Regions from separate parts of the Inediibacterium massiliense genome, predicted to be linked through region 3. Evidence: riboswitches for the same ligand, from Rfam matches in the RefSeq annotation. Region 3 holds a riboswitch; each other region holds the start of a gene.
The links. A riboswitch is a leader RNA that binds a small molecule or an ion and turns the genes downstream of it on or off. The one in region 3 is predicted to bind thiamine pyrophosphate.
Positions count from the first base shown of each region.

Region 1: it holds a riboswitch for thiamine pyrophosphate, as region 3 does, so the genes downstream of both, thiS (sulfur carrier protein ThiS) here and thiD (bifunctional hydroxymethylpyrimidine kinase/phosphomethylpyrimidine kinase) in region 3, are expected to answer to the same signal.
Region 2: it holds a riboswitch for thiamine pyrophosphate, as region 3 does, so the genes downstream of both, thiT (energy-coupled thiamine transporter ThiT) here and thiD (bifunctional hydroxymethylpyrimidine kinase/phosphomethylpyrimidine kinase) in region 3, are expected to answer to the same signal.

Region 1 covers NZ_LN876586.1:145,987-152,254, reverse strand. Annotated here, with positions in the region: gene thiC (phosphomethylpyrimidine synthase ThiC) at 18-1,328, opposite strand; partial or broken gene BN2409_RS17785 (ThiS-like ubiquitin domain-containing protein) at 1,342-1,677, opposite strand; gene thiS (sulfur carrier protein ThiS) at 1,711-1,902, opposite strand; TPP riboswitch at 1,972-2,078, opposite strand; TPP riboswitch at 2,120-2,218, opposite strand; gene rbsB (ribose ABC transporter substrate-binding protein RbsB) at 2,267-3,172, opposite strand; gene rbsC (ribose ABC transporter permease) at 3,274-4,206, opposite strand; gene rbsA (ribose ABC transporter ATP-binding protein RbsA) at 4,214-5,710, opposite strand; gene rbsD (D-ribose pyranase) at 5,723-6,142, opposite strand; gene rbsK (ribokinase) at 6,145-6,268, opposite strand, start outside.
Region 2 covers NZ_LN876586.1:934,773-941,040, forward strand. Annotated here, with positions in the region: gene BN2409_RS08205 (M20 metallopeptidase family protein) at 1-565, shown strand, start outside; gene BN2409_RS08210 (type II CAAX endopeptidase family protein) at 584-1,525, shown strand; gene BN2409_RS08215 (DegV family protein) at 1,546-2,388, shown strand; TPP riboswitch at 2,422-2,527, shown strand; gene thiT (energy-coupled thiamine transporter ThiT) at 2,593-3,120, shown strand; gene BN2409_RS08225 (alpha/beta-type small acid-soluble spore protein) at 3,179-3,388, shown strand; gene BN2409_RS08230 (class I SAM-dependent DNA methyltransferase) at 3,461-4,201, shown strand; gene BN2409_RS08235 (cold-shock protein) at 4,316-4,516, shown strand; gene hslO (Hsp33 family molecular chaperone HslO) at 4,605-5,483, shown strand; tRNA gene BN2409_RS08245 (tRNA-Val) at 5,566-5,641, shown strand; tRNA gene BN2409_RS08250 (tRNA-Phe) at 5,646-5,721, shown strand; tRNA gene BN2409_RS08255 (tRNA-Gly) at 5,727-5,801, shown strand; tRNA gene BN2409_RS08260 (tRNA-Cys) at 5,805-5,879, shown strand; gene BN2409_RS08265 (sigma 54-interacting transcriptional regulator) at 5,966-6,268, shown strand, end outside.
Region 3 covers NZ_LN876587.1:206,753-213,020, reverse strand. Annotated here, with positions in the region: gene BN2409_RS09570 (helix-turn-helix domain-containing protein) at 1-729, opposite strand, end outside; gene thiE (thiamine phosphate synthase) at 876-1,514, opposite strand; gene thiM (hydroxyethylthiazole kinase) at 1,498-2,322, opposite strand; gene thiD (bifunctional hydroxymethylpyrimidine kinase/phosphomethylpyrimidine kinase) at 2,374-3,177, opposite strand; TPP riboswitch at 3,322-3,421, opposite strand; TPP riboswitch at 3,491-3,590, opposite strand; gene BN2409_RS09550 (superoxide dismutase) at 3,781-4,398, opposite strand; gene BN2409_RS09545 (redoxin domain-containing protein) at 4,630-5,091, shown strand; gene BN2409_RS09540 (protein adenylyltransferase SelO) at 5,196-6,268, opposite strand, start outside.

The DNA.
Region 1 (6,268 bases), on a different contig from region 3:
GTAATTAAAAATAACATTTAATCCTCATCTCTTAACATATTAATATTTTTTCCTTCCATCACTTTATTCATATTTCTCATAGAACACATTTTTCCACACATGGTACAACTATCTTCATGAGCAGGCATAGATTCTTTTCTATATTTTCTGGCTTTTTCTTCATCGATAGCAAGTGAAAACATACTTTCCCAATCTAGCTTTTGTCTTGCTGTACTCATAGCATGGTCCCAATCTCTTGCACCTTTTATATTCTTTCCTAAATCTCCAGCATGAGCTGCAATCTTTGTTGCAATAATTCCTTCCTTCATATCCTCTAAGGTTGGTAGTCTTAAATGTTCTGCTGGTGTAACATAGCATAAAAAGTCTACTCCACAGCTTGCAGCTAAAGCTCCTCCAATGGCACTTGTAATATGATCATATCCAGGCGCTATATCTGTAACAATAGGCCCTAGTACATAAAAGGGAGCCCCATGGCAAAGCTTCTTTTCTAATAATACATTAGCCTGAATTTCGTTAATTGCCATATGTCCTGGTCCTTCAATCATTACTTGAACATTTTTTTCCCATGCTCTTAAGGTAAGTTCTCCTAAGACCATTAATTCATGTATTTGACTTGCATCCGTAGAGTCATTAATACTTCCTGGTCGACATGCATCTCCTAAACTTAATGCTACATCATATTCCCCACAAATATCTAATAGCTCATCATAATATTCATAAAATGGATTTTCTTGATTATTTAGCTCCATCCATGCATAAAGCAATGATCCACCTCTAGATACAATGTTCGTAAGTCTTTTATTTCTTTTGAAAGTTTCTGCGGTATTTTTATTCAGCCCTGCATGAATGGTTACAAAATCTACTCCATCCTTTGCATGTTTTCTTACTACATCTAAAAATTCTTTTGCAGTAATATCTTTTAATTCCTTATCATAAAAGCCTACCGCATCATATATAGGGACAGTCCCTATCATAGCACTTGATCTTTTAATTAATTTTCTTCTAAATTCTTCTGTTTTACCATAAGAACTCAAATCCATAATAGCCTCTGCTTTCATATCTAAAGCTACCTTTACTTTTTCAAGTTCTTTTTCTATATCACAACAATCTTTAGAAATACCTAAATTTACATTGATCTTCGTTTTAAGTCCCTCTCCTACTCCTTCAGGATCTAATGATTTGTGATTTTTATTGGCAGGAATAATTACTTTTCCCTCTGCAATAAGTTTTCTTAAAATATCTACTTCTATATTCTCCTTTTTTGATACAATTTCCATTTCTTTAGTAATAATCCCTCGTTTAGCAGCATCCATTTGAGTTGTATACATACTTTCATCTCCTTTATATAATCATCCAGTCTTTTAATATAGGCTGATATCCTTTTTCTAATATGGCTTTTTTCATTTCTTCTACACTTCTTGTATCTGATATGTCAAACTGTCCATCTCCCTTATCTTCTGCACTATGTCCCCCCACCTCTGTAGTAACTCCTGCAGAAACTTTTGTAACTCCAAGAGGAATTAGGTTTTCTCTAAGTTCTGCTCTCCTTATAAGAATAATGTGGTCTCCTTCTTTTGATTTTTGATCTTCCTTGATTGGAAATCCATTTCGTATCATAATATCTGCATCGTTTTTATAAAAATTTTTCACATGAAATACAGTTGCATCACTCTTTACTTCTAGCTTTTTTCATTCACAAATATGTTCATATCAACCTTCTCCTACAAAACTTACAATTTCTATCTTGTCTTCTTCATTAAGAATATGTTCTTTATACTCTTCCTTTACAATAATTTTTTCATTGACTTCTATGACTATTTTGTCTTTTTCTAAATTTAAATGTTTCAAAAATTCTTCTATATGCATTTGTGGAATATTCATCATCTTTCCATTTACAATCATCTTTTCCCCTCCCTTCATTGAAATTTTATAAATTATACAAAAAAGTGGGAATTCTCAGAGAACTCCCACTTTGCATGCAGAAAGATTCCCTACGTTGGCATTATCCAAATCAGGTTATACGGGTCAGAGATCACATCTCTTTCTCAGCCCATTTATGAGCTCCCCAGTTTATTCATTTTATGGCTTTACTTACAAAAAAAGCTTACCCGAAGGTAAGCTTGATCTCTCGTTGCTTCCCTACGTCAGTATGACCTGCATCAGGTAATAAGGGTCAGGAAAAATCCTTCTCAGCCAAAAGGCCCCCCTAGCAAAACTATCTTGTTGCTTTCATTGTATTCTTATTTTTGTTTTTTGTAAAGTCTTATTATTCTGTTATTAATTTTAAATCAACAGGAATAAAGTCATCTACTTTTTCCCCTTTGATTATTTTATCTGCTGTTTCTATTCCTAAAGATCCTATTTTATCTGGTTGCTGTGCAACAGTTGCAGCAAGTTTTCCTTCTTTTACAGATGTAACTGCATCCTCTGTAGCATCAAAACCAACAACCATAATGTCTCTTTTGGTTCCTTCGATAGCTTTTAATGCACCTAAAGCCATTTCATCATTATGAGCAAAAACAGCATTGATTTCTGGTTGTGCTTGTAAGATATTTTCCATCACTGTCAAACCTTCTGTTCTATTAAAGTTTGCAGTTTGTTTTGCTACTACTGTTAATTCTTTTCCTTTGATCGCTTCATTAAATCCTGCTCCTCTATCTACTGTAGCAGAAGCTCCTGGAATTCCCTCTAACTCTACTAATTTTCCTTTTTCTCCAAGTTTTTCTACAATGTATTCTCCTGCCATTTTTCCACCTGCTACATTATCAGAAGCAATATGAGATACTACCTCTCCGCTTTTTGCTCCTCTATCTAGAGTAAGTACTGGAATATTTGCATCATTTGAAATCTTAATGGCATTTCCTACTGTATCAGAGTTTGTTGGATTGATCATAATAGCTGAAACGCCTCTTGTTACCATATCTTCCATATTAGAAAGTTCCTTCTCTGACTTATCTTGCGAATCTAATACAATTAACTCATACCCTAATTCTTTGGCTTTTGCCTCAGCACCCTCTTTTAATGTTACAAAAAATGGATTGTTTAAAGTGGAAATAATCAATCCTATTTTTTTAGCTTCTTCTTTCTGAGGCTCTGCTTGCTTCCCTGTACAACCTGCTAATAATCCCATAGCCAAAATGGCTACCATGAAAATAGATACTACCTTTTTCATTTTTAATTCCCCCATTCCTTTATAATTTATATATATGGATTTTAAAAAACAAACCCATCATGACAATGTTATTTTATCCCTTTTCAAGAAAAATAAACTATTTATTTTTCTTTTCGATCAGATAATACTGCAATTAATATAACTGCTCCCTTTGCAATCATTTGATAATACGAAGAAACATTGAGTAAATTTAAAGCGTTGTTTAAAATCCCTATAATTAAAGCTCCTATGATGGTTCCTAATACACTTCCTGCTCCTCCTGCAAGACTTGTTCCTCCTAATACAACAGCTGCAATGGCATCTAATTCGTATCCAATCCCTGCATTAGGATCTGCTGAAGAAATTCTTGATGTAGTAATAATTCCTGCTAAAGCTGCTAAAAATCCACTGATGGCATATACAGAAAGTTTAATATTAGACACTCTAAGTCCTGAAAGCTTGGATGCTTCTTCATTTCCACCTAAAGCATAAATATATCTTCCTATTCTTGTTTGAGTTAAAATATAATAGGATAAGATAAACACTAAAACCATTAAATAAACTGGAATAGGAATTTTTAAGAAATATCCTCCTCCAATATTTGAAAACAACTCAGAGGTCTGATCTCCTGCTAATGTAATAGGCTTTCCATCAGAAAAAACTAAAGTTGCTCCTCTTAAAACAGTCATTGTAACTAAAGTTGCAATAAAGGGCTGAACTTTTCCCTTACTAATAATCATTCCACTAAAACATCCTGCTAACACACCAATCACTAAAGCGATGGCTACAGATAAAAACACATGGACTCCTGATGAAATAAGATATGCAGATACAGCACCAGAAAAAGCTAAAATAGAACCTACAGATAAGTCTATTCCTCCTGTTAAAATAACAAAAGTCATACCTGCTGCAATAATAGAATTAATTGAAGTTTGTCTTAATACATTGAGTATATTGGGTAATGTCAAAAATCTAGGACTCAGTAAAGAAACAATGAGGGAAAAAACAATGAGTCCTATAATAGATTTAAATTTCATGAGTAATTTTTTATTCATACTTTGTTTAAGCCTCCTTTATACCTACAGCACATTTCATAATTTTTTCTTGGGAAGCATCTTCTATAGAAAATTCTCCACTAATTGTTCCTTGATACATAACTAAAATACGATCACTCATGCCTAATACCTCTGGCATCTCTGAAGAAATCATAATAATGCTCATACCCTCTTTTTTAAATTCATTAATTAAATCATATATTTCTTTTTTTGCTCCTACGTCCACTCCTCTAGTAGGTTCATCTAATATTAAAATTTTAGGTTTTGTCATCAGTCCTTTTGCAATAGAAACTTTTTGCTGATTTCCTCCACTTAAATTTTTAATTCTTTGATTTTCACTAGGAGTTTTTATATTCATGTGATCAATATATTTTTTTACAGCTTCTTTTTCTTTTTTAGGACTAATTTTTAATAAAAACTCCTCAAATTTTTTCAAAGAACATATAGTCATATTTTCTTTTACAGAAAGTCCTAAAATTAATCCATCTCCTTTTCGATCCTCTGATACATAAGCAATTCCTTTTTGTAAAGCTTGTTGAGGGGATTTTATTTCTACTTTTTTTCCTTCTATATAGATTTCTCCTGAACTTTTTTGAATCGCTCCATATAAAGTCTTTGCAAGCTCTGTTCTTCCAGAGCCCATAAGTCCTGAAATTCCAAGAATTTCTCCTTTTCTTAATGTAAAATCAATACCTTTTATATATTCATTAGACAGATTCTTTACTTCTAAGGACATTTCTCCTTTTTGTGCAGGAATTCTAGGAAATTGCTCTGTAAGCTTTCTGCCTACCATCATTTCTATTAATTGATTTTCTTCTAAATTTTTCACTTCATCTTCCCCAATAAACTTTCCATCTCTTAAAACCGTCACATCATCACACATCCTAAAAATTTCCTCAAGTCTATGAGATATATAAACAATTCCTTTTTCATCTTTTTTTAATTCATCAATTACTTCAAATAAACTTTCTGTTTCTTTTTTTGTTAGAGCATCTGTCGGTTCATCCATAATAATAATTTTTGTATTTAAAGAAATAGCCTTTGCAATTTCAACCATTTGCTGCTGACCAACACTTAGCTGAGAAACCTTTTGTCTAGGATCTTTATCTACTTTGAGTTTTTTTAACAATTTTTCACTATCTTGATAAAGCTTTTTCCAGTCTATTTTTTTAAATGAGTTTACAGGTTCTCTTCCTAAAAATATATTCTCTCCAATAGTTAAATGAGGAATTAAATTCAATTCCTGATGAATAATACTGATTCCAAGATCTTGGGCATCTTTTGGGCCTTTTAAATGAATTTCTTCTCCATTATAAATAAGTTGACCTTGATCTTTTGTGTACACACCACTTAATATTTTCATAAGAGTAGATTTTCCTGCCCCATTTTCTCCAAGTAGAGCCATTACTCTTCCTTGATGAATTTTAAGATCTACACCATCTAAAGCTTTTACCCCTGGGAATTCTTTTATAATCCCCTTCATTTCAAATATAGGTTTATTCATTCCCATCTCTCCTTAAAATACAACACCTGATTTTAAGATTACATTTGCATATGGAGTATGTTCTCCTGTTCTCACAATTCCTTTTGATTCTTTTGTCATATCCTTAAAAGTCTCATGATCTACTTTTGTAATTTTTATTTTTGTATTTTCATTTTCTTCTACTTCGTAAATTTTTCTCATAAATTTTTCATAAAGAATAGGACTTGCTGTCTCCATTTCCTTTGCAACAATTACTTCCTCCACTTTTAATTCCTCTAAAATCGTATCTAGAGTATCCATAAAGCTAGGTATTCCTTTTCTAAGTGCTAGATCTATTCTTTTTACTTCATTAGGAATAGGCAGTCCACTATCAGCAATAGTTAGTTTGTCTGTATGTCCCATTTGAGAAATCATATAAGAAATTTCACTATGAATTAAAGTTGTCTTTTTCATTTTTATGCCTCCTTGAGTGCTTCTATTTCTTCTTTATAAGGAAGAGAGCTTTGTGCTCCTTTTTTTGTTACAGTTAAAGCTCCTACCTTTGATCCGTATCCTATTGCTTCTTCTATAGTCTTTCCT
Region 2 (6,268 bases), on a different contig from region 3:
TCAAAATGCAATAGATAGTATTGTCATTGCTTCCAATATAATATCTTCCTTTCAAACGATTATTAGCAGAAATATTAATCCTATAGAGGGAGCTGTTCTTACAATTGGAAAAATGTGGGGAGGAGAAAGAAGAAATATTATTGCAGAAAAAACTTATTTAGAAGGAACTATTAGAGCCTTTGAAGAAGAAGTATATGAAAAAATAAAAAAAAGAATGAAGGAAATCAGCAAAGGAATAGAGAAAATGTATGATTGTTCTATAGAATTAATATTTAGAGATATGTATCCAGCTGTAGTAAATGATAAAGAAATGGTTAAAGCTCTTCAAAAAGCTGTTGGAGATGAAAATATGAAATTGGTAAGTCCTCAAATGATTGCAGAAGATTTTTCTTATTATCAAAAGAAAGTACAAGGACTTTTTTTCTTTTTAGGAGTTAATAATAAAGATCAAGGACATATATATCCTCTTCATCATTGTAAATTCTCTTTTAATGAAGAAATACTTTTAACAGGCATTCAAATCTATAAAAATTTATTAATATTTATAGAAGAGCAAAAAATATAAAAATAAGGAGTGAAGTATTTGGAAAATAGCGGAAAAGTAGAAGTTTTAGGAGTCAATATATTGTATTTGATTACAGCTATTTTTCTTTTAACTGTAGGCTATTATGTTCAACATGAAAATTTAAAAATAGGGTTATTGATTACGGAATATGTGCTTGTTTTATTACCACCGCTTTTATACATAAAAATAAAAAAAGATTCTTTCAAAAGAGTATTAAGATTAAATTCTTTATCTTTAAAACATGGAATCATGATTTTTTTTATAACCATTTGCATGTATCCTGTAGCTCTTTTTTTCAATTTGGTTTTTATGATGTTTTTAAGTATTTTTGTAAATATAAGACCGCAATCTATTCCAACTGCTACTAATTTTTCTGAATACTTTGTGCTTTTATTTATTATTTCTATATCTGCTGGAATTTGTGAAGAAGTTTTTTTTAGGGGATTATTACTAAAAACATATGAAACAATAGGAGAAAAAAAGGCTATATGGATATCTGCTCTATTGTTTGGGGTGTTTCATTTTAATCTTCAAAATTTTTTAGGACCTATTATATTAGGAATTATATTTGGATACTTGGTGCATCAAACCAATTCTTTATTTGCAGGAATCATTGGACATATGACGAATAATGGATTAGCTGTAACGTTAGGATATATGATTCATAAGTATAGTCAAAGATCACAACCAATGGTTGAGAGTGCAGCACATTTAGAAACTTTTCAAATTCTGATTATTACTGTCTTTTTTGGAATCGTATCTGTTTTTACAGCTACCTTAGGATATTCATTATATAAAAAAATCATAAAAGATATGAAAAAGAATAAAAAAGAATGTTATTTTATTGAAAATAAAGAAAAAACCAATACAATGTCTAAAATTGTATTTACACCTATTGGGTTAACAGTTATTATATTTATATATATGGGTTATTTACAAATTAAGCATATGATGCTTTAACTATAGTTAGGAGAGTGTATATGGAAAAGATAGCCATAATTACCGATTCTTCTTGTGACTTACCACAAGAGTGGATTGAAAAATATAATATTGAGGTACTTCCTCTTCGTGTGATTTATTCAAAAAAAGAATTTAGAGATCGAGTAGAAATTTCTCCACAAGAAGTTTATGAAAGTTTAGAAATAGAGACTCCAAAGACTTCTTTGCCTTCTCCAGAGGATGCGAAAAACTTGTTTCAGAAATTACAAGATGAAGAGTATACTCATGTGCTAGGTATATTTATTTCAAGTGGTTTAAGTGGTACATACAATATGGTTAAAAATGTAGCGAATGAATTTAAAAAATTGACCATAGAATTAATGGATTCTAAAACTTTATCTATGGGACTTGGATTTTTAGTTTTAGAAGCAGCTAAGGAAGCTTATAAAAATTCTAATTTTGAACAAATTATAGAAAAAACGAAAAAAATACTTCATAAATCAGATCTTTTTTATGTATTAAAAACTTTAGAATATTTGCGTAAAGGTGGCAGAATTGGTTTAGTAGAAGGAACAGTAGGAGAAATTTTAGGAATCAAACCTATTATTTCTATAGATGAGGAAGGAAAATATTATACCTATAAAAAAGTAAGAGGACGAAAAAAATCAATAGAGGATATTTATTCTATTGTAAAAGAAAAGATAAAAAATAAAAGAATAGATATTGCTATTATGCATGGAGATGCTGAGGAAGAAGCTAAGAAACTTTTAGAGAGGATAAAGGAGATAGGAAATATTAATGAAATATTATTTTCTCAGATTAGTCCAGTTTTAGGAGTCCATACAGGACCAGGACTCATTGGAGTAGTTACTTTTGAAATTTGACCCACTATATTTTATACATTATAATTATAAAAGATAATATAAACGGGGAGCTAAAAAAATGGCTGAGAGGAAACTTATTTGTTTCGACCCATAACCTGATCTGGATAATGCCAGCGTAGGAACATAAGTAAGAAAATGAGCTGCATTCTTTTCAGAATGCAGTTTTATATTTTGTAATGAATATTTTTGAAGGGGGTGATGAAAATGAAAAAATTTACTACAAAAATGATTGTAGAAGCAGGGATTATGATTGCATTAGCACAAATTTTAAGCTATATTAAGATATTTGAAGGGCCTTATGGAGGATCTATTACAGCAGGAAGTATGGTACCTATCTTTATATATTCCATAAGATGGGGATGCGGGCCTGGGATTTTAGCAGGAGTTGTATATGGTATTTTACAATTTTTATTAGGAAAATCATGGTCACTACATATTTTATCTATAGTTTTTGATTATATAACTGCTTTTGGCGTTTTAGGACTTGCAGGACTTTTGAACAAAGATTTGAAAAGAGTGAATATTAGTATATGCATAGCTACTATAGGAAGATTTATTTCTCATGTTATATCTGGAGCAATTGTTTTTAAAGCGTATGCGCCAGCAGGTGAAAATCCATGGGCTTATTCTATGAAGTACAATGCAAGCTATTTGGTACCAGAATTGATCATATCCATTTTTATCATTAGTATTTTATATAAATCTTTAAAATATCATTTAACAAAACAGTAAAATAAGTATAAAAAGGGTACCCCTTGGCCATAATAAAAAATATAGGGGAGGGGTATGAATGTCTAAGAAAAACAGTGTAAAAAATAAAAAGAATAAAATAGAAACCATCGAAGACAAATGGAAATATGAAATTGCTCAAGAGCTTGGATTATTAGAAAAGGTAGAAAACTTAGGATGGGGAGGACTTACTGCGAAGGAAACAGGAAGAATTGGAGGACTTATTACGGTAAGAAAAAAACAATTGAATAAGAAAAATACAGAGGGATAGAAAATCTATCTCTTTTTGTTTGGAAATATATTATAATAAACAAGTGAAAATATAAGATAGGGGAGAGATGGAATGAAAAGCTATAGTGCTTTTGCTTATGTATATGATCAATTGATGGAAGATGTAGACTATGATGAGTGGATCGTGTATATTGAAGATATTTTTAAAAGGTATGATATAAATCCTCAAAATATAGCAGAATTAGCTTGTGGGACAGGGAATATTACGAATAGACTTGCAAAAAGAGGATATAATATGATTGGAGTAGATATAGCAGAAGATATGCTTTATGTAGCATCTCAAAAGGCTCAAGATATGGATTTAGATGTAGTTTATCTCAATCAAGATATAACAGATCTTTTATTGCCTACTCATTTGGATACTATTTTATGTATTTGTGATGGTGTAAACTATATCATTGGTGAGGAAGATTTACTCAAAGTATTTCAAGGAGTATATGATCATTTAAAGGAAAATGGATGCTTTATTTTTGATATTAGTAGTTATTATAAATTATCACAAGTATTAGGAAATCATACTTATGCAGAAAATTTAGAAGAAGTTTCTTATATATGGGAAAACTATTTTGATGAGAAAAATAGTATATGTAATTTAGATTTGACTCTTTTTATAAAAGAGGGTGACTTTTATAAAAAGTATGAAGAAGATCATATACAAAGGGCATATAAAGAAAAAGAAATCATAAATATATTAAAACAAGTAGGATTTAAAAAAATTGAATCTTTTGATGCTTTTACTTTTTTATCTCCTAAAAAAACAAGTGAAAGAGTTTATTTTGTTTGCCAAAAATAAATTTGACACTATAAACTTATAGCTAATTTGCATTGACACTGAAAATGACCTGTGATAAACTCTAGGTGTAGCAATGATTTGCTACGTATGATATTGGTTAGGAGGATTGTTTGAATGGAAAAAGGTACAGTAAAATGGTTTAATGGAGAAAAAGGTTATGGATTTATTTCAAGAGAAAATGGAGAAGATGTTTTCGTACATTTCTCTGCAATCAACATGGAAGGTTACAAAACTTTAGAAGAAGGTCAAGCTGTTGAATTTGAAGTAATTCAAGGAGAAAAAGGACCTCAAGCTACAAACGTTGTAAGAGGATAATAAAAAGCTTCAGAAAACGTGTAGCCCTCAATAGCCCTGATTGGATAAATCAGGGCTTTTATTACTATAGATGAAAAGGATGGAGATAATGAAAAATTATATACTTCGAGGAGTAGCTGCCAATAAAAGTATAAGAGTTTTTTTAGGGATTACAACAAATTTAGTAGAAGAAGCAAGAAAGATTCATCATACAACTCCTGTTGCTACGGCTGCTTTAGGAAGAACTCTTACAGGAACAGTAATGATGGGGCTTATGCTAAAAGGAGATAAAAATAAATTATCTATACAAATTAAAGGGGATGGACCTTTAAAACAAATCTTAGCAGTTTCTGATTCAAAAGGAAATGTAAAAGGATATGTTTCAAATCCTAATGTAGAGCTTCCATTAAGAGAGGACAAAAAACTAGATGTAGGAAGAGCTGTTGGAAAAGGAAAAATGATTGTAATTAAAGACTTGGGCTTAAAAGATCCATATATAGGACAATCAGATTTAGTATCTGGAGAAATCGCAGAGGATTTTACAGCTTATTTTGCATATTCAGAGCAGCAGCCTTCTGCAGTAGGATTAGGAGTATTAGTAGATAGAGATTATTCTGTAAAAGAAGCAGGAGGGTTTATTATACAAGTACTTCCTGATGCGTCAGATGATGTCATTCTAAAGCTTGAAAAGAGAATCAATGAACTTCCATCTGTGACAAAATTAATGGAAGAGACTCAAGATGGAGAAGAAATGCTAAAGAGAATTTTAGAAGGTTTTGACTTAGAAATTCTTGATAAACAAGAAGTATTTTTAAACTGTGATTGTTCAGAAGAAAAGCTTGAAAGAGCTTTGATTAGTATTGGAGAAAAAGATTTAAAACAAATTATTGAAGAAGATGGGCAGGCAGAACTTACATGTCATTTTTGTAATAGAAAATATCATTTTAACAAAGAACATTTACAAAAGCTTTATGAAGAAGCACAGTAGTTGAAGTACTTTACTACTGTGCTATGAAATGCTATTGACAAAATAGATGTTTATGTGTATAATATCTTTTGTAAGTTATTGAGGGCGCATAGCTCAGCTGGGAGAGCACCTGCCTTACAAGCAGGGGGTCATAGGTTCGAGCCCTATTGCGCCCACCATTTTGCCCAGATAGCTCAGTCGGTAGAGCAGGGGACTGAAAATCCCCGTGTCGGTGGTTCGATTCCGCCTCTGGGCACCAAATGTGCGGAAGTGGCTCAGTGGTAGAGCATCGCCTTGCCAAGGCGAGGGTCGCGAGTTCGAATCTCGTCTTCCGCTCCATATGGCGGCATAGCCAAGTGGTAAGGCAGAGGTCTGCAAAACCTTTATTCCCCAGTTCAAATCTGGGTGCCGCCTCCAATATTGAAAAATCCTAGTATATACTAGGATTTTTTGTTTTGTTATATGTTATAATAAAAATGCGAATCATTAAGGGGGGGAATGGCTTGAGAGTTCAACAAGTAATGACTAAGAATCCCATTGTCCTAACAGTAGAAGATACTTTGCATGAAGCTGTAAAAATTTTTGTGAAAAATCGTATTGATGGAGCTCCTATTGTAGATGAAGAAAGAAACTTAATAGGAATTATTACAAAAACCAATTTGATGAAATCTTTTTTAAAAAACATTCATTCAAATACAAAGGTTGGAACTTTAGCTACGAAAAAAGTAATTACCATTAGTCAAGATGCCAGTGTAGGAGAAGCTTGGGAAATAAAAGTAGGAAGACTACCTGTTGTGGATGAAAAA
Region 3 (6,268 bases):
ATTAAATCCTTCAGATAATTCTTCTAATGTAAAATGCTTTTCCATATTTTCTGTCATATATTTTTTCATTTCTTTAATAATATCCACTTGGTTTTTTTGAAAATATCTTCTTTTTTCGCATTGATCTTTTAAATCAAACGACATTAAAAAAAGAAACAACTCCATTATTTTAACCTTAAAATAGCCAAATTTTAATTCATTTGGCACAGAGTAAAGTTCATTAAAAATATGCTGTATAGAGTCCTTCGCACGCATAATAAAACATCTATTTTCAAAACAAAGTTTATCTCTAAGTTCATACAAATCAATAGTCAGTTCATTAAGTAAAGGAGATATAAATTGACTCGCTTCCTGAAGATGAATAACAATAGAAACTCCATGATAATGTGCCAAAGGAAAATGTGAAATTTTAGTTATATTACTGAGCATATTCACAGCTAAATCCCCTTCTTCTAAATAAATATAAGTACCATTTAAAAATTCACATTCAAATCTTCCTTCTCTACAATGATTAATTTCCATTGTATCCTCTTCCATACGCTTATTATGAATACATTGTTCCATATGGATGTCATTATAAATGAGTTTTATCCCCGGAAATACTTCATAACTTGTCATGGTCCCTTCTCCATTATGATTTCTCATCTTAAACACAATACTATCATCCATTTTTTCCTCTATCAGAACCTCTGATTCATATAAATCTTTTATCATTGGTGACTTATTCATATACAACACTCCTAAAAATATCTTTTCTCATATGGTATTATATAACATGCTCATATTCATTATAAATCAAAATAGTAGGCACTTGTATTAAATGCCTACCTTTTTGAAGCACAATTCTTTACACTAAAAATTATATGCTTTCTTTATTATCTATTGTTTTCTTTCGTAAATAGATCCTTTAATTCCTGGGTTACTGATTTTATATTAGACTGAGAAATAATAGCAGAGACTACTGCAACTCCATCAATACCTGTTCCTCTAAATGCAGTAATAGTAGTTTTATTGATTCCTCCAATCGCTACAATAGGTAAAGAAATGCTTTTTCGTATTCTCATAAGCTCTTCCATTGGGGTAAATTTTGCATCTGTCTTTGTCCCTGTTGTAAACATTGCTCCAATCCCAAGATAATCTGCCCCATTTTTTTGTGCTTCTATTGCTTCTTCAAGGGTAGAAGCAGATATACCCATAACTTTATCATTTCCAATCAATTTTCTTGCAATTTTTGCAGGTATATCACTTTGCCCAATATGTACTCCATCAGCGTCTACTGCCAATGCAATGTCAATTCGATCATTAATAATCAGTGGTATACCATAACAATCTGTAATTTTTTTGATCTTTACAGCAGTTTCGAAAAACTCTAGAGATGAACAATCTTTTTCGCGTAATTGTACCAGAGTACATCCCCCTAATATAGCTTGTTCTACGGCAGTTTCCAATTTTTGTGTACTCATTAAATTTCTATCTGTCACAAGATATAACGTATAATCAATATTTTGTTTCATCTATTTTCGCCCTTTCTACAAAACAATCCCTATTCATATTGGATAAAGCGTCAATGATTCCAATATGGAAACTACCTGTACCCACTGCTCCTGCTTTTTCATATGCAAGATCCCCTGAAATTCCCATTGATGCAATCCCTGCAACCGTAGCGGTATAATAATCTTTTGTTACACCACAAAAACTACCTACAATGGCAGAGGTCATACACCCTGTCCCTGTTACTTTAGTCATCAATTGATTGCCGTTTGCTATTTTAGCAACTCTAACACCGTCAGAAATAGTATCTACCTCTCCAGTAATCCCTACTACACAAGAGAGCTTGTCAGCTACCATTTTTGCAATATCTGTTGCATCATTTTTTTGATCCTCCTTAGCTGCATCCACACCTTTTGTAGAAACACTTAACCCTGCTACAAAAGATACCTCTGATAAATTTCCACGAAGTACATCAATTTTAACTTGTGAAAGAATTTCTCTTGTAGCTTTGTTTCTAAGTGAGGAAGCTCCAGCTCCAACAGGATCTACAACTACAGGTATCTGTAGTGTGTTTGCTTTTTTTCCTGCTGTAATCATAGATTCTATGGTTCTTTGATTTAATGTTCCGATATTTATAACCAGTGCTGAAGAAATAGATACTATTTCCTCTACCTCTGATAGATCATCTGCCATAATAGGCGATGCTCCCATTGCTAAAACAGCATTTGCACAATCATTTACTGTTACATAATTGGTAATATTATGTATAAGCGGAGTTTTTGTTCTTACATCATCTATCAAGTCCATACACTCTTTTGTTAAATAATTCATGATTATTTCATCCCTTTCTTTTATTTAAAATCAAATCCGAAAAACTACTATTTACTTTGTTTGTAAACCATTTTTATACAAATCATAAAAATGATGTGTAGGTCCATGACCTTTTCCTATAGCAAGAGAATGTTTGATTGCTGTTGTAATATATTTTTTTGCCTGCTGAACCGCTTGTGACATTGACATACCAAGAGCAAGATTAGAAGCAATGGCTGAAGAAAAAGTACACCCTGTCCCATGTGTGTTTTTTGTATCAATACGTTCTGTTTCAAAATGATAAAAATCTTTTCCATCATATAAAACATCTAGTGCATCTCCAATGGCATGACCACCTTTTACCAAAACATTCTTACAACCCATATCATAAATAAGCTTTGCCGCTGTTTCCATATCCTTTGTATTACTTATCTTAATATTTGATATTTTTTCAGCTTCTGGAATGTTTGGAGTCAGTAAATCTGCCATAGGAAGTACAACTTCTATCAATGTTTCTATAGCATTAGGATTCATTAAAGGGCAACCATTTTTTGCATACATCACAGGATCAATTACAACATTGCGTGGCTTGTACTCCTGAAGCTTTTCTACTACAGCCTTCATACAAAGAGGCGTAGACAACATACCAATTTTTATAGCATCTACCTCAATATCCTCAAATACCGCATCCATTTGCTTTTTTATCATATCAGGAGTAACATCCTGTATGTCAATTACACGGCTTGTATTCTCCGCTACCACTGAAACAATTACACTCATACCAAATACCCCATGGGCTGAAAAAGTCTTTAAATCTGCTTGTATTCCTGCCCCTCCACTACAATCTGATCCTGCAATCGTCAGTACCTTTTTCATAAAACTACCTCCTTTTTTAAACTCTTTTGAAATGCATAACAAAAATTATAAGATTATTTACAAATCTATAATTTCCTATGTATTATAAAAAAATAAGGTGCTTTTCCTTTACAGGAAAGCACCCTTTAATCCAATACAAAATAATCTTGTAAATGATTCGCTTCCCTACGTAAGTATTAACCAACAGGTTCAAAGGGTCAGGTTTTAACCTTCTCAACTACAACTAGTTCCCCCGCAAATAATAATATTTAATTTTATGGGTTAAAAAAATAGAGTACAATCCTCTGTGGAAAGCACTCTAATCATATACAAGTATCCTAAATGATTTGCTTCCCTACGTAAGTGTTAACTAACAGGTTCAAAGGGTTAGGTTTTAACCTTCTCAACTACAACTAGTTCCCCCGCAAACATATAAGAATTATATCAGATAAAATATAATTTGTAAATTTTCACAAATCAAATAAATGTGTAAATTTTTTAATACTTACATCTATTCTTTCCTAAAAATAAATACTTTCCTCTTTTTACACAGAGGAAAGTATTTACATATGTTCTTTACGATAAAGTTATTTTGATAATCTATCTGTTTGAATCATCTCATGCTTATTTTGCATAATCCTCATATATATTTTCAATTTTTGACCAGTCTATCAAATTCCATATATTTTTAACATAATCCGCTCTAACATTTTTATATTTCAAATAATAAGCATGCTCCCAAACATCTATAGTTAATAATGGCTTTTTCTTTATGCTCAATGGTGAATTTTGATTGCTAGTTGTAATGATTTCTAACTCTTTATTTTCATCTAGAACAAGCCATCCCCAACCTGAACCAAAATGAGCTATAGATACATTATTGATCTTTTCTTTCATTGCTTCAAAACTACCAAATTTATTATTTATAGCTTCTAAAAGCTTTCCTTCTGGTGCTTTTTTAGGTTTAGGTGATAAAATCGAAAAATAAAAATTATGATTTGCTACCCCTCCACCTTGATTGATTACACCTTGTCTTATCTTCTCAGGAATACTGTCGATATTTGATAATAAATCCTCTAGTGTTTTACCTGATGTAATTTCATCATAGCCTTTTAGTAAGGCATTTAAATTATTCACATATGTTTGTAGATGCTTTGCATAATGAGTTTCTACAGTTAATGCATCTATATATGGTTCTAGTTCATTATATCCATAATTTAATTGTACTTTATCAAATTTCATAATCCCACTCTCCATTCTAATCATTTTTCATTGAGATCTTAACTCTTTTATATCTATACCCACAATGATTATGTTTTAACATTATTATTTATTCTTTTTTTGACTTATAAAAATTTAAAATCTGTATGGGCTATATATCTTCATCTTGCAATACTCCTTTCTTCATAAAAATTTTTATTTAGGGTATTCTATATAAATAAAATCAGAATACAAAATGAAAGGAAGATTAGAATGAACCCAATTCAAATTGGTACAGATGCACCCGAATTTAGTGTGAAAGATAATAAAAAACAAAATATCATCTTATCTGCTTATAAAGGGAAAAAAGTACTTCTTTCCTGGCACCCTCTTGCTTGGACTCCTGTATGTACAGATCAAATGAGGGCATTGGAAACTAATTTTCAAAAGTTTCAGAATCTAAACACTATCCCCCTCGGATTTAGTGTAGATCCTCAACCTTGTAAAGAAGTATGGGCAACAGCTCTTTTGATTAAAAATGTAAGCCTCCCATCTGATTTTTGGCCCCATGGCAAAATAGCCCGTGACTATGGAATATTCAATGAAACTAAAGGCGTATCGGAACGTGCGAATATCATTATCGATGAAAATGGTAAAATAAAATGGGTCAAAGTTTATCCATCCGAACAGTTACCTGATATTAATGAAGTTTTTCAGATTTTATCCAACAGCTAATGAATCTCTTCAAATCATCCATATCTTTATAGAAAAAGGGCTCATAAAAATGCCCTTTTCCCTATAATAGTTATTTTGAATTTTGTTAGCTCATTACGCTTATATTAAGTACCACAAAAGGTTTTATAACAACGTGTAGATGGTGGAGGTAGTGTAGCGTATTCGGCCTGTTCTTTAGAATGTTCATATGGATTCGACAAAACATCAAGAAACTTCTCCATCACACTATAGTCTCCTTGTCTTACGGCAGCTTCTAATGCTTCTTCTACTCTATGGTTTCGAGGAATAATTGCTGGATTGGAGTTTCTCATTAATTGTTGAGAAGAGGTTTTGGATTCTTTTTGTCTACTCAATCTATCCTTCCATAGCTGATGCCACTGATCAAATTCCTTTGTATCAAATAATTTCATATCCTCTAACTTATCAAAAGTTAAGGCTAGAAAAGTATTTGTATAGTCTGCACTATACTTATGCATTATACTAAGGAGGCTTTCAATTAAAGATTCATCCTGGGATTCTTCATTAAATATTCCTAATTTTGCTCTCATTCCTGCAAGCCAATGATCATGATATAGCTTAGTAAAATCTGAAATGACATCTTGAGCTAATTGAACAGCTTTCTCCTGATTTACATGTAATAAAGGCAATAAAGTTTCAGCAAACCTAGCTAGATTCCACGCTGCAATAGGAGGTTGATTCTCATAAGCATAACGTCCATGAAGATCAATAGAGCTAAATACTGTCTCTGGATCATAAGTATCCATAAAGGCACAAGGTCCATAATCGATAGTTTCTCCACTAATAGCCATATTGTCCGTATTCATGACCCCGTGAATAAATCCAACCAACTGCCATTTTGCAATCAGCATAGCTTGACGCTTGATAACTTCCTGAAGTAAAAAAAGATAGGGATTTTCATCATTATTAATATTTGGAAAATGTCTTTTTAATGTATAATCAGCCAAAGCTTTAAGATCATCTATGGTTCCCCATTTTGAAGCATATTGAAAAGTGCCTATACGTATGTGACTCGCTGCTACTCGTGTTAAAATAGCACCAGGTTGTTCCGTGTCTCTGATTATAGACTCACCTGTTGTTACAACTGCTAAACTACGGGTAGTAGGAATACCAAGAGCATACATCGCTTCGCTAATAATGTATTCTCGTAGCATGGGCC